2 regions of the Vibrio sp. VB16 genome follow, and region 2 is predicted to be linked to the other one. Evidence: riboswitches for the same ligand, from Rfam matches in the RefSeq annotation. Region 2 holds a riboswitch; the other holds the start of a gene.
The links. A riboswitch is a leader RNA that binds a small molecule or an ion and turns the genes downstream of it on or off. The one in region 2 is predicted to bind cobalamin.

Region 1 (6,896 bases), on a different replicon from region 2:
GAGTCGGAATCGTCTCAATAGTTTCAAAACCAAGTTTTTTGAACGTTATATATAGTGCTTCTTCTATTTTGGAAGAAGCACTATTGTAAGCAACCATTTCTCGCTTGCTCTTCATATCATGATTATATTCAATTAACGAAACTACCCTCCTCGCAATAGCCGCTCCTGAGTCAATAATACGAACCTTATTCCCTAATACCTGTTTTATTTCATTTCTAAGCAAAGGAAAATGCGTACAACCTAAAACTGCTACGTCTATTTTCCCGATAAGTGGCTTTAGTACACAAGTTAAAGACTCCATACAAACTGGTTTGCCTTTTAGTTTGTTCTCCGCCATATCAACTAATTCTGTCGATCCTAATAGCTTGGTCGGAACAGAAGACAGATAATCTTTAATGAGGGTTTGAGTATACTCTCGCTTTACCGTTGCAGGTGTAGCGATAAGTCCGACTGCAATGTTTGAAATAAGAGATGCTGGCTTTATTGCCGGTACAACACCAACAACGGGTATAGAAAATGATTTGCGTAATGAAGGAAGTACAATTGTACTTGCCGTATTACAGGCAATAACAATGACGTCAACCCGATGCTGCTGAGTAGCATAACGCACCATACCATTCACTCTTTCAATGAGCGTGTCAGGCTCAAGTTCTCCGTAGGGATAGCCTTTGTCATCAAATAGATAGATATAGTTTGCGTTAGGAAGTTCTTTGCAGACTTCTTGATAAACTGACAATCCACCAACGCCAGAATCGAAGATAAGGATATTAGCTTGCTGTGGCAAAGTTAAAACCAGTCAGATAAAGACGAAAGATCTTACTTAATAGTTTCTATTTGGCAACAATAAAGTCAACTATCTAAGGGCAAGGATTTGTTATTGTTAATATCTCACTGCATTTGAACATACAAACCCCCAATGTTAGTTAGTCCAACAATTGGAGGTTTTTCATAAAGCCGCTTTGCAATTTAAAACTGATAAGTACCAGTAAAAAATGCAGTTCGACCAGGTCCTTTGTAATAATAATCTTCGCCAGTCACGAAACTACTACTCCCATAACCTGTTTCATAATCAGTATCAAAAGCATTATTTACTCGCAATCCTAATTTAAGAGAACTCGTCGCCAGATATCCTATGCCTAAATCAACAACAGTATAAGCATCAAGCTCTTTGTCAGAATTGTCTGCTCTTTCTCCCGTATACAACGCCGACACACTCAGGTCGAAGTTTTCATAAAAATACATCATATTCCAAGCAAATTTATTTTCAGGGATACGAACTAAAGCATCTCCTGTACTTTTATCTTCTGCATCCATCCATTCAGCAACAAGTTCATGGTTGATTGGCCCCGTATAGAAATCGATTGCGACTTCTATACCTTCTATTGTCGCATCATCAACATTTGAAGGTGTCCATTTTCCACTTCCATTCTCTTGAGCCCAGTTTATAAGGTTTTCGATTTCTGTTTTATATGCCGTAATGCTCCAATTTAAAACATCGTAGTTGCCTCGAAGGCCAACTTCCGCTGACTCCGACTCTTCCGGTTTTAAATTTGGGTTACCTTTATCATAAGCAGACTCAGGCCAGTACAAGTCGTTAAATGTGGGTGCTTTAAATGCGCTACCAATAGAGGATACTATTTGAAGTGATTTCGAGATTTGATACCCTGCGGCCGCATTCCAAGTTGTCTTTCCACCAAATACGCTATCGTCATCATGTCTTAAACTCAATTCTACGCTTAGTGGGTCAAATTCAAAACTAGAGGTCAAGAATGCCGCTTTGTTTTCTTTATCTAGTTTTTCGTAATTATCCGTATTTGAACCTCCTCTATCAGCACTCTCTTTGTAATAATCTAATCCTGCATTAAGGACGATATTATTAAGAGCCAAATAGGTATTTATCCAGGAAACACCATTGCGGCGAGATGTTATTGTTCCTTTCGCATTTTGTCCTTCAGCATCACCCGTTGCCTGAGAACTCTTACCTAAAAAAAACTGCAGATTAGAAAGGTAATCCTCTTTTTCGTATATAACACCACTGGACAAACTATAGAACTCATCGTCTTGTTGATTTTTCGAACCGTCATATTGACCTGCGTATTCGAAATCTGACGATTTGTCATATCCACTAAACATCAAAGACCATTCATCATTTAGTTGGTGATTAATGTGACCGAATGCTGTTTGGGCTGAATAGCCAAACTCTTCGCCATCCGCGGCCAATTCATATATTTTGTAACCATCGCTTTGTTCTTTGTTTATTACAAAAGAGCCTTGAGTATTTTCTGAAACATTACCCGATGACCGCCAACCAACCTGGCTATGATCTTCGCTGCCATAACCGACTCTCAACTCATGGGTTTCTTCTGAAGATATAGTGCTTATCGCGATAACTCCGCCAATAGCATCAGATCCATAAACAGAAGCCCTTGGACCTCTCACAATCTCAATACTCTGAATAGCAAAAGCTGGGATTAATCCAATGGATGCGCTCCCTAACGTTGGAGAATTAATTCTAACGCCGTCAACCAAAACTAGAGCATGCTTAGATTTCGTTCCACGGATATATATAGAAGAAGCATTGCCTTTGTTCCCTAGAGTATTAACCGTAATTCCAGGAACGCTCTTCAGTAACTCTAAAGCAGTGGTAGCTTGCGTAGCTTCTATATGTTCTCTATCAATAACCGTTATTGAAGCCAGAGCCGAACTCTCCACCTGTTCAAAACGATTGGCCGTAACAACGACAGTTTCGATATCAGAAGAAGATTGTGCAAAAGAGAAAGGTGATGCAGAAACTAGCGATGCCACTGCGGCCGCTATTATTGATTTGTTCATTAATAATCCTGTTCGCGTAAGTCCTAGCAAATGAGAAAGTTCATTTACTTGCTGGCAGGTATTCGGACTTAGGAGCATGACCTATGATAATATTAATTGGTCGCCTAGCATCTCACTTCCCACTCATCATTGGATGTAGCAGTGTGTGGTTTTCACCGTAGATGTTCGTTCTCTTTTACCGCTGCGCGTCAGTTCTGGATTTTCACCAGATTCCCATTTCAGGCAATTTATAGTTTCAATTGCCACCAGCTCTAAAACGGATACTAATTATCAATATATCTCTTGTCTAGTGGAAAAAATTACGTTTCTACATGAAACTTATTCATATCAGTACTGGACAACCAAGCCGGATTGAATAAAATCTGCGCTCCTTGTGTAAAGTTAAAGGCATATCTATGGCAAACCTGGAAATAAACTCTAATCGCTACCACGAACAGCTGAAAGAGAAGGCGAATCGTCTCAACGAAATGTTTGTTGAATATGATGTTCCTGAGTTGGAAATATTTGAATCTCCAGAGCAAAACTATCGTATGAGAGCCGAATTTCGCGTTTGGCACGAAGGCGAAGCTCTTTATTACATAATGTTTAATCAAGGAACTCGTGAGAAAATTCGCGTTGACCAATTCCCTGCGGCTAGCAACGTAATTAACGAGTTGATGCCAATTCTTATAGATAGAATCAAAAATAACGATGATCTTCGGAAAAAACTGTTTCAAGTTGATTTTCTTTCAACCTTAAATGGCGAAGTGCTTGTTTCTCTTCTTTACCACCGTCAGCTTGATGATAAATGGACTGAAGAAGCAAAAACATTGAGGATATTGCTTAGCAGCAAAGGTTTCAATCTCAATATTATCGGACGAGCAAGAAAAATGAAAATAGTGCTCGAGCGTGATTATGTGATTGAAAAATTAAATGTTCATGGCCGTACCTATATCTATCAACAAGTAGAAAATAGCTTCACTCAACCGAACGGTATTGTTGCTCAGAAAATGCTGGAGTGGGCGGTAGACTGTACGAAAGAAAGTAGCGGTGATTTATTAGAGCTTTATTGTGGGAACGGTAATTTTTCATTAGCCCTCGCTCAAAACTTTGAACGCGTACTCGCAACCGAAGTCGCTATGCCATCAGTCGTTTCAGCTCAATACAATATCGCGGCAAATAAGATAGATAACGTTCAAATTATTCGTATGTCCGCTGAGGAGTTTACCGAAGCGATGGATGGTAAACGAGAGTTTCGACGTTTAAAACAAGCAAATATTGACCTAGCTAGTTACAACTGCAACACTATTTTTGTCGATCCACCAAGATCAGGCATGGACGAAGACACTTGTAGAATGGTTCAAGGTTATGAGCGTATTTTATATATATCTTGCAGCCCTGAAACGCTCAAAGAAAATCTCGAATTATTGTCTACAACTCACAAAATCATCAGATTCGCTCTATTTGACCAATTTCCATATACGCACCATATGGAAGCAGGCGTTCTTTTAGAAAGGCGCAAATAAAGCAAACTAAAAAAACGAGCATTTCGCTCGTTTTTTTTATTCCTAACTAACTACTCACCCTTTGCGATGAAACCTAGTTTTTTTCCTACCCATAACAGTAACAACAACGTCACTATAATGGCGAAAAAATTCGATCCCGCCCCCGGATACTGAGCTTTTATAAATGCTGAATAACCGAAAGCACCTACAAAAAAACAAGCCAAACCAACCAATGGAAGTTCTTCTGAAACAGGATTACGTAGATAATTTTGATAGAGCATTTGTACGGATAGTACCAGAGCTATCAGTGGAAAAATTGAGAAAGCGACCTCGGTTACCGTCAACACGGAGAGTAATGCATTGCTGCACATACCCACAATTACCGCTAATAGTAGCGTTTTTCTAGCAGAGTCACTTTTTGTTGGACTAAATTCATTCGACATAGTTATATCCTATTGTTTTGTCTTTCTCGCTCTTTTCTGTACCAATAAGCACCTTTGGCGGTCATTCTTAATTGCATCACTAACCTTTCAGTTAGTTCCTCTCTTTCATCTTTACTTAAATCCAACGCTTCTGCGCCGGAGCTAAATACCAAGATTACCGATGCTTCCGCCTGAATAGAAGCTTCCTCTCTATCCATTCCTGTGCTTATCAAATATTCGGTCATTTCAGCCACGAAATGTTGCATCTCTCTTGCTACTGCGGCTCTAAATTCAGCCGATGTACCTGAGCGTTCACGCAATAACAATCGAAACACGTTAGGGCTACTATCAATAAATTCCATAAAGGTTTCTACTGAGGTTCGAATAACACTGCCTTCTTTGGCAATTCGCTGCCTAGCTTGCCTCATAAGTTGCCTTAGGAGTAATCCGCCCTCATCAACCAAGGTTAAACCTAGCTCATCCATATCTTTGAAATGACGATAGAACGAGGTCGGCGCAATACCCGCTTCTCTCGCGACTTCTCTTAAACTCAAATTTGAGAAACTGCGATCAGCTCTAAGCTGATTAAATGCTGCATCAATTAATGATCGGCGTGTTTTTTCTTTTTGTAGCGCACGAATTCCCATAGGGGGTTATTTTTACCAATAAAGCCAATTAACGTCTAATTACTATAACGCGAATTCGGACCAGTGAGAAATACACATTGTAAAAGCACAACTAACATCCATTAGATTTGCATAAGTCCGTGATCATTACCACTCTATAGTGTGATGACCATTTACCTATGGTGATAACAAGTTAAAATCTCGCTACAGCAATGTTAACAACAATCATGGAAGGCGAATCAATATGGCTCGAAAAACTCACTTTGATGTGATCGTAATCGGTAGTGGTCCTGGAGGTGAAGGGGCAGCAATGGGATTAACCAAAGCAGGGTTAAATGTCGCCATAATTGAAAAAGAATCAAGTGTTGGTGGCGGATGTACGCACTGGGGAACGATTCCTTCGAAAGCATTGAGACACGCAGTAAGCCGAATCATTGAATTCAATAGCAATCCACTGTTTCATCGTAATGTAAATAACGTGCATGCCTCTTTTGCCGATATCCTTAGCCATGCGAAAACCGTTATTGATAAGCAAACACGCCTTCGTCAAGGTTTTTATGATCGCAACCAATGTGACCTTATTTTTGGTAAAGCTCATTTTGTAGATAAAAATCAGGTTGCCGTAAAACAGACTGACGGGAGCCTAGAATATTATACTGCGGACAAATTTGTCATCGCGACAGGTTCCAGACCTTACCAACCCGAAGACGTTGACTTTACTCATCCTCGTATTTACGACAGCGACTCAATTCTTTCTCTAGGACATACTCCAAGAAACATCATTATTTATGGTGCAGGCGTCATCGGTTGCGAATACGCTTCCATTTTTCGCGGATTAGATGTAAAAACCGATCTCATCAACACACGGGATCGCTTACTTTCATTTTTAGATAATGAAACTTCAGATGCTCTTTCGTACCATTTTTGGAATAGTGGCGTTGTCATCCGAAATGACGAGACATATGAGAAAGTCGAAGCCACTGATGACGGTGTAATTATACACTTACAATCAGGGAAAAAAATGCGTGCTGACTGCTTGCTCTACGCCAATGGTCGAACGGGTAATACCGATAAACTAAACCTCGAATCAGCTGGATTGACTGCTGACGCCAGAGGCTCTCTAAGCATCAATAAAAAATATCAGACAAAAGTAGAGCATATTTATGCTGTCGGAGATGTTATTGGATACCCTAGCTTAGCTAGTGCTGCATACGATCAAGGTCGATTTGTAGCACAGAACATTGTGAAAGGAAAAGCTGATACCCACTTAATAGAAGACATCCCTACAGGGATATACACCATACCGGAAATTAGTTCTGTGGGTAAAACAGAACAAGAACTCACTGCTGCGAAGGTTCCATATGAAGTAGGACGTTCTTCGTTTAAACACCTCGCTCGAGCTCAGATCGCAGGAAAAGATATTGGCAGCCTAAAAATTCTCTTTCATAGAGAAACCAAAGAGATATTAGGTATTCACTGTTTCGGGGAACGCGCCGCGGAAATTATTCATATCGGGCAGGCTATAATGGAGC
Region 2 (6,896 bases):
TCGACACGGCATTAACTGCCCTGCTGGTTAAGCTCATACAACCATCTTCAGCAACACCAATTACCGTAATACTTGCCATATATTTATACCGTTTGATAGAGAAGTGCGTGAATAGTTGACACCACAATAGGGCTACCGCCTTTGCGGCCGACACTTGCAATATAAGGCACCTTGTTCTGGTCAATGAGGGCCTGTTTGGACTCTTTAGCTTTAACAAATCCGACAGGGATACCAACGATTAGTGCCGGTTTTATCTCTTCCGCTTCCACCATCCTTAGTACTTCAAACAGCGCAGTAGGGGCATTACCGATGCCAATTATCGCACCATCTAGTAAGCCCAGATCCCGTGCTCGACGCATAGCCCAAATAGCTCTGGTTTCACCCTTCGCTTTCGCAATGGTGATCACCGCTTCGTCGCTGATAAAACAGTGTGTATCATTTTTATATACCGATAAACGTTGGGCGCTTAGGCCGCTGGTGATCATCGTCACGTCACTAATAATCGGACAACCTGCCTTTAGCGCTTCAATTCCTGCTTCGACCGCCCCGTCACCAAACCGAAACAACTGAGCAAACTCAAAATCACCCGTGGTATGAATGGCCCTTCGCACAACGGGCCACTGCTTCTCGTTAAACTGGTGGCCACCGTGAAATTGGCGGACCTCGTGATCGATAATAGAGAACGAATCATTCTCTATTACCTGCCCTTGCTGGGTCATCTGTTTCATTGTGTCCATGTCTTTTCACCTGAAATTGGGTCAATAGGTTTACTGGGGGTTGATATCGAATTTACATCGGAATATCGGGCTAAAGGTTTACCGTCGAAATCGATTAAAACAACGTCGATATCTAACGCATTTGTTACATAACGGTCCGCATGAGTTTTTGCCTCCTGACACAAGCGCTCAAGAAACAACTCTGGCTGGTTTTCTCTAACCAGTTCTAATACATGGCGTCCGGTGTTTGCGTCAGAAATTTTATCGCATAAGAAAGAGGGTACATTTGCCTCTCTGGCAAGCTTGCTAAGATGTTTAAAATCGATAGCATGACCAGATACATGAGTCATCATTCGACCGGAAATTAATTTGCCTAATTTACCGATCATGACCACCAAAGTGACGCGCTTTAAGTGAAAGCGTTTCGCCGCTCTTAACCCAACGCCAATAAAATCACCGGCCTGAATAAACGCCAATTCTGTCAGTTCTGGCCATTGCTTGATCGCCGATTTTTCTGAACGGCTACCCGTGGTCAAAATAACGTGTTCTAGGCCATTGCTTTTTGCAACCTGAACCGACTGTCTTACTGACGCCGCATAAGCAGAGGTAGAAAATGGCTTCACCGTTCCACGCGTGCCCAAGATGGAGATTCCACCAATCAAACCTAGCCTTTCACTGATGGTCTGTTTCGCGGCTTCTACTCCTCCGGGAGCCGAAATAGTGAGTTCGAGCCCAGAATAGGGTTCGCCCAAAGCATTATTGCCGTTTGGTGGAGATGTTAACGTTAAATGATCCCACTCTAGTTGCACCATTTCGAGGATATTGGCCCTAGGTATCGGATTGATAGCGGGTTCGCCGACCGGAAGTTCAAGGCCCGGAAGCGTCACGGTTGCTATCCCTTCCCCGCCTTTGAGTTGAATTCCGGGATGATGACTCCATTTAGCCGTACACTGAATTTCTAGACCATGGGTACAGTCGGGGTCATCTCCCCCATCTTTAATAATACCGGCCAGTACTTGCTTAGCTTGTCGTTCAACGATTCGTTCTAAACGAACCAGCTGAAACGTCACAAAATCTCGATTGGGAAGTTGAATGTTTATTTGAGAGAACGGCTTATCCGAAATAAGCATCCGCACCGCCGCGCGAGCCGCCGCGGCCGCACAAGCTCCGGTGGAATATCCCCAACGCAGCTCTTTATTGCTTTTCGAACGCTTTAATTTACCCACAAACAGAAACTCCGGCACAGTCGGGATAGTTATATATAATCAAACATTAAATGCGGCCGAAATCGAAATACAATGACTCTGAGTGATCCCGCCCAGGCTGTTTGATTGTTGGTTATTTAGCAGGTTCTGACTTACGAAGTATATATTCAATCACACAAGATTAGATATTTCGTTCACAGTTGCGGGTACAGTTCAGGAATTTAACCTGATTCACTTTATAAAATAATGCTCAGAAGATATAAACAAGCACTACTTATCACTAAATATCTTCAAAGTCTCTCATACCGCATCGATATTAAAATTGATAAATATCAATTTAGATTAAATGATAAAGTTATAATCATTAAAAATAGTAATAATTGATATGTAGTACTTTTAACAGACAAACATAAACCACTAATAACATTGAATAAAAATAGCATTTTATTGATCTCTGCGAATTTTAATCTAAATAAATTCGACGAAAAACAGTGACGGAGATCTCAAAAAAAGGACATTACGATTATAAAATCGACATATGGCTTATTTCTATCCTAAATGGGAGGGTATTTACCATAACTGACAATTTACACACAAAGTCATTGCTTAATTTGACATGGTTAAATAGTGGCACGATTCTTTTTCTTTATATGCCGCATAAAAAAACATATTTATATTTGTTGATATTAATCACTATTATAATGGATGCTTTTAAGGCAATATGTTTCTCATTCAGGTGTGATATTTATTAAAATGACCTGAACACAGAATTAATGGACATCATTCAATGCCCATTAATTCTGTGTTTAGGTGAAATAACACTTAATAGGGAATCAAGTTAGATGCTTGAGCTGTGCCCGCAACTGTAATTGGAGAGTCGGCAGACATTAGTCCACTGGATAGTATCCGGGAAGGCGCGCTGCCAGATGTTGACCCAAAAGCCAGGAGACCTGCCTGAATAATGATAAAAACTCTGAAACTAGAGTTTGTAAAGGCGAGCGGGTTACTCGTGGTTTACTGGTCTATCTATGACCAGGCCCGATATTCAATCCTGTAAGCCAATAATAATGAGCACACGAACGCCATCAATAGACTCACCATATGATGGAAAGGACGTTGTACTCAAACTTACGGAATATAAAAATGTTAAAATCTAACCGTTTTAATTATATGTTTAATATAAATAAAATACCGCGCAAGGCACTAAAGATCATCTCTATCGGGCTATTGACCACCTTGCCTCTTATCCCTGTAACTCATGCTTCTGAACCACCCGCTAAAACAGAAAAATCCGCTATTGTACTCGCCGCATTTGGTACAAGCTATGACACGGCAATCGGGTCACTTATTGGCATACAAGAACAGGTACAAAACGCCTACCCTGATACACCCGTTCGATTTGCATTTACCTCAAGTATTATTCGTAAGATCTGGCATAGACGTGCATCGGATGAGGAATATCAAAAAAATCATCCCGAGGTACCACAAGGTTTTTACCAAGTGAAGAATGTACTCGGTACGATGGCTGATCTACAAAACGAGGGCTATAAGAATATCGTGGTTCAAACGACTCTGTTATCACACGGTGAAGAGTTTATCGATCTTAAAGCCACAGTCGACGCTCTGGCTTCCATTCAGACAATAAAAGAGAAATGGAAACCGTTTAATAAGGTCGTTCTTGGACGCCCGTTAATGGGCACATGGGGATCACATCAGCCGTACCGAGAAGACTTAGACCAATTGGCTGAAGCACTCGCTAGCGATGTGAAACGAGCAAAGGAAAGCAACACTGCTTTGATCTATATGGGTCATGGTAACGACCATCTTTCTACTGGTCTCTATTATGAATTGCAAGAGGTGATGAATAAACGTTACCCCGACGTAAATATCTATGTTGGTCTAGTAGAAGGCTATCCTAACTTCGACAATATAATGGAGCAGTTAAACAATGATGCCATACAAAGTGTCACTATTAGACCTCTGATGGTTGTCGCCGGAAACCATGCAAGTATAGATATGGCGGGTGATGAAGACGATTCATGGAAAATGATGCTGTCAAAACAGAACATCAAAGTTACGCCTGTCCTCGAAGGCTTAGGTAGTAAAGAGTCGATTCAGAAGGTGTATCTTCAACACCTAATTGATGCGGCAAAAGATGCCAACATAGCCCTGCGCTAACAACGTTGATCACCTTCATTTAATAGAAAGAGCGGTACTACCATGATTTCAGATCAACATCACACCGACCACGCTTTCATCGAGGTTAAGTCATTAACCCGGTATTTTGGTAAAAGCAAAGCTGTCGATGAGATGAGTTTTTCCCTTCGTCGCGGAGAAGTATGTGCCTTTCTGGGGCCGAATGGAGCAGGAAAAACCACAACAATCAAAATGATGACTGGACTGCTCGAACCCGACTCTGGTCAGATTCTTTATGAGAAAGCAGAAAATCGCTCTGACAGACATGAACTGAGGCGATTAATCGGGGTTGTTCCTCAACACAATAATGTTGACCGAGAGCTCACCTCGGTTGAGAACCTTAAGGTTCACGGGTTATTGTACAAAATGCGCGGTGCTGACCTTGCACGAGCCATCGATGAGTGTCTCGAGTTCGCCGGGCTAACAGAGCATAAAGACAAACCGGCCTCAAAGCTATCAGGCGGAATGAAGAGAAAACTGGTTATCGCTCGCGCACTGATGCACAAACCGAAGATCTTATTTTTGGATGAGCCTACCGTGGGTTTGGACCCTCATAGTCGAAGGAAAATGTGGTCTTTTCTCAATAAAATCAACAAAGAACGCAACTGCACCATTTTTCTCACTACTCACTATATAGAGGAAGCCGAACGATTAGCGGATCGCGTTATCTTTATAGATAGCGGGAAAATAATCACACAAGGAACCGCAGAAACGCTCAAGCACAGCTTGGGGCGCTATGTTCTTGAAATAGAAACCGAGGACTTCCATCAAGAGTTTTTTGATGACCAAGAGCAAGCATTGGAAAGACTCGCTAATATCTCTAACGAACCTATGGAAACCAGTTCTAAGAAAACGAGAGTCAGAGAAACCAGCGTCAGAGAAACCACATTGGAAGATGTTTTCCTTCATTTCACTGGAAAAAGGCTAATAAAGAATGCTTGATGGTGTCGTAGGCATTTACTATCGGGAATGCACCGTATTAAAGAAAAAGATTGTCCGTGTCATATTGGCAGCAGCAGTTCCTCCGTTCCTATATCTGATGGCATTCGGCTATGGCGTAGGCAAAGGAACCACCGTTGAAGGTATCGAATATCTCACATTTTTGTTACCGGGACTTGTAGCGATGTCGAGCATGAACCATAGCTATAATATCGCGAGCGAAATCAATATCAGTCGTTTCTATCTTAAGATCTTTGAGGAGTACCTGTTGGCACCTAACCAGCGGTGGCAAATCGTGGCTGGCGAAGTGGCTTATGGTGTCACCAAAGGCATGATTCCTGTCGCTATAGTGGCAATTTATAGCGTTTTTTGTGGTATCACTTTGCATTTTTCAATTCAGTTTGCCTTGGCGTTGCTGCTGCATCTAATTGCCTTTGCGCTTATTGGTTTTATCATTTCACTCAAAATGAAAAATCATAGAGATCAGGCGACCATGAACTCATTTGTGATTACCCCGATGATGTTTCTTTCCGGTACATTTTTTCCTGTCGATCAGATGCCTATGGTTATTCAGATACTGGCCAAGTTTTCTCCACTCACTTACAGCGCAGATCTCATTCGTTCTTCTCTGTTGGATACCCCATTTAATACCTCGTCATTGGCTATATTGTTTGTTTTAACTCTCATACTGCTGTTTGTTGCTAATCGAATTGTATATAAGGTCGAAGCATGAGGTGGACATTAGTTACTCTCTTTATTGTTTGTATGCTGCTTTCAACGCTAATCGGTCCCAATTGGATCAACCCTTTTGATATGTCGCCGATCGAATACAAAATTCTGACCGAACTTCGGGTACCTAGAGTGTTATTTTCGGCCGTTATCGGTGCTATGCTCGGTCTTAGCGGCAGTATCTATCAACTTACGTTGAAAAATCCTTTGGCTGACAGCTTTACCACTGGCGCGGCTTCGTCTTCAGCATTAGGGGCCGTGTTAGCCATTTCCCTTGGCATGCCAGTTCACTTTGTCTCTGTATTTGCTTTTATAACAGGGTTAGGTGGACTCACGATGGTTTATCGGATGTCCCTAACCGCCGGTCGAATTAATCCAATTACGATGATCTTAGCAGGGGTCGTCATGAATGTGGTCGCCTCGGCGGTGATAAGCTTTTCTAAGTACTATTTTGAGGACTCACTAAACTCCATTGTCTATTGGTTAATGGGGGGTATTTTTATGGTCAACATAGAAAGGCTAACTATCTGCACCTTATTGTTTTCTGGCGTCTTCTTTTATCTTCATCGTAATTCAATGAAACTGAACATCTTGGCTCTAGATGAACACTCGGCGCAGAGCCTTGGTGTCAATGTCCATCGCCTCCGTTCTAAAGTGTTTATCGCCTCGACCTTACTGGTTTCGGTAGCGGTCAGTTTTTCAGGGATTATCGGCTTTGTTGGTCTTATCGTTCCTCATATTTCTCGCAGTCTTTTTGGCAGCGATATGAAACATAATATCTTTTATTCCAGTCTGTTTGGTGCATTTCTTCTTATGGCATCGGATACGATTGCGAGAGTGATAATTCCGGGTGGGGCTGAGCTACCCGTCGGTATTATGACGGCGGTATTCGGTGGTGCGTTCTTCTTCTATCTGTTAAAGCACCGAAGGGAGCACTTCTGGAATGGCTAATATCAAGATTCAAAATCTAGAATATCGCAGGAGCGATTTCTCCCTTAACGTCCCTTCATTAACCATAGAATCTGGTGAGAAAGTGGCACTAATGGGCGAAAACGGTTGCGGAAAAAGTACACTGATAAATTTGCTTGCTGGGTTAATAGAAAGCCCTCAA

Region 1: it holds a riboswitch for cobalamin, as region 2 does, so the genes downstream of both, IUZ65_RS15960 (TonB-dependent receptor domain-containing protein) here and IUZ65_RS17990 (cobalt-precorrin-5B (C(1))-methyltransferase) in region 2, are expected to answer to the same signal.

The regions. Positions count from the first base shown of each region.
Region 1 covers NZ_CP087590.1:3,500,575-3,507,470, forward strand. The annotation lists gene IUZ65_RS15950 (RNA recognition motif domain-containing protein) at 1-21, shown strand, start outside; gene murI (glutamate racemase) at 1-796, opposite strand, end outside; gene IUZ65_RS15960 (TonB-dependent receptor domain-containing protein) at 967-2,832, opposite strand; cobalamin riboswitch at 2,869-3,097, opposite strand; gene trmA (tRNA (uridine(54)-C5)-methyltransferase TrmA) at 3,228-4,337, shown strand; gene IUZ65_RS15970 (YijD family membrane protein) at 4,388-4,759, opposite strand; gene fabR (HTH-type transcriptional repressor FabR) at 4,762-5,385, opposite strand; gene sthA (Si-specific NAD(P)(+) transhydrogenase) at 5,609-6,896, shown strand, end outside.
Region 2 covers NZ_CP087591.1:312,657-319,552, forward strand. The annotation lists gene cbiE (precorrin-6y C5,15-methyltransferase (decarboxylating) subunit CbiE) at 1-79, opposite strand, end outside; gene IUZ65_RS17985 (precorrin-8X methylmutase) at 84-737, opposite strand; gene IUZ65_RS17990 (cobalt-precorrin-5B (C(1))-methyltransferase) at 725-1,942, opposite strand; cobalamin riboswitch at 2,044-2,214, opposite strand; cobalamin riboswitch at 2,713-2,893, shown strand; gene IUZ65_RS17995 (sirohydrochlorin cobaltochelatase) at 3,065-4,099, shown strand; gene IUZ65_RS18000 (ABC transporter ATP-binding protein) at 4,142-5,059, shown strand; gene IUZ65_RS18005 (ABC transporter permease) at 5,052-5,789, shown strand; gene IUZ65_RS18010 (FecCD family ABC transporter permease) at 5,786-6,736, shown strand; gene IUZ65_RS18015 (ABC transporter ATP-binding protein) at 6,729-6,896, shown strand, end outside.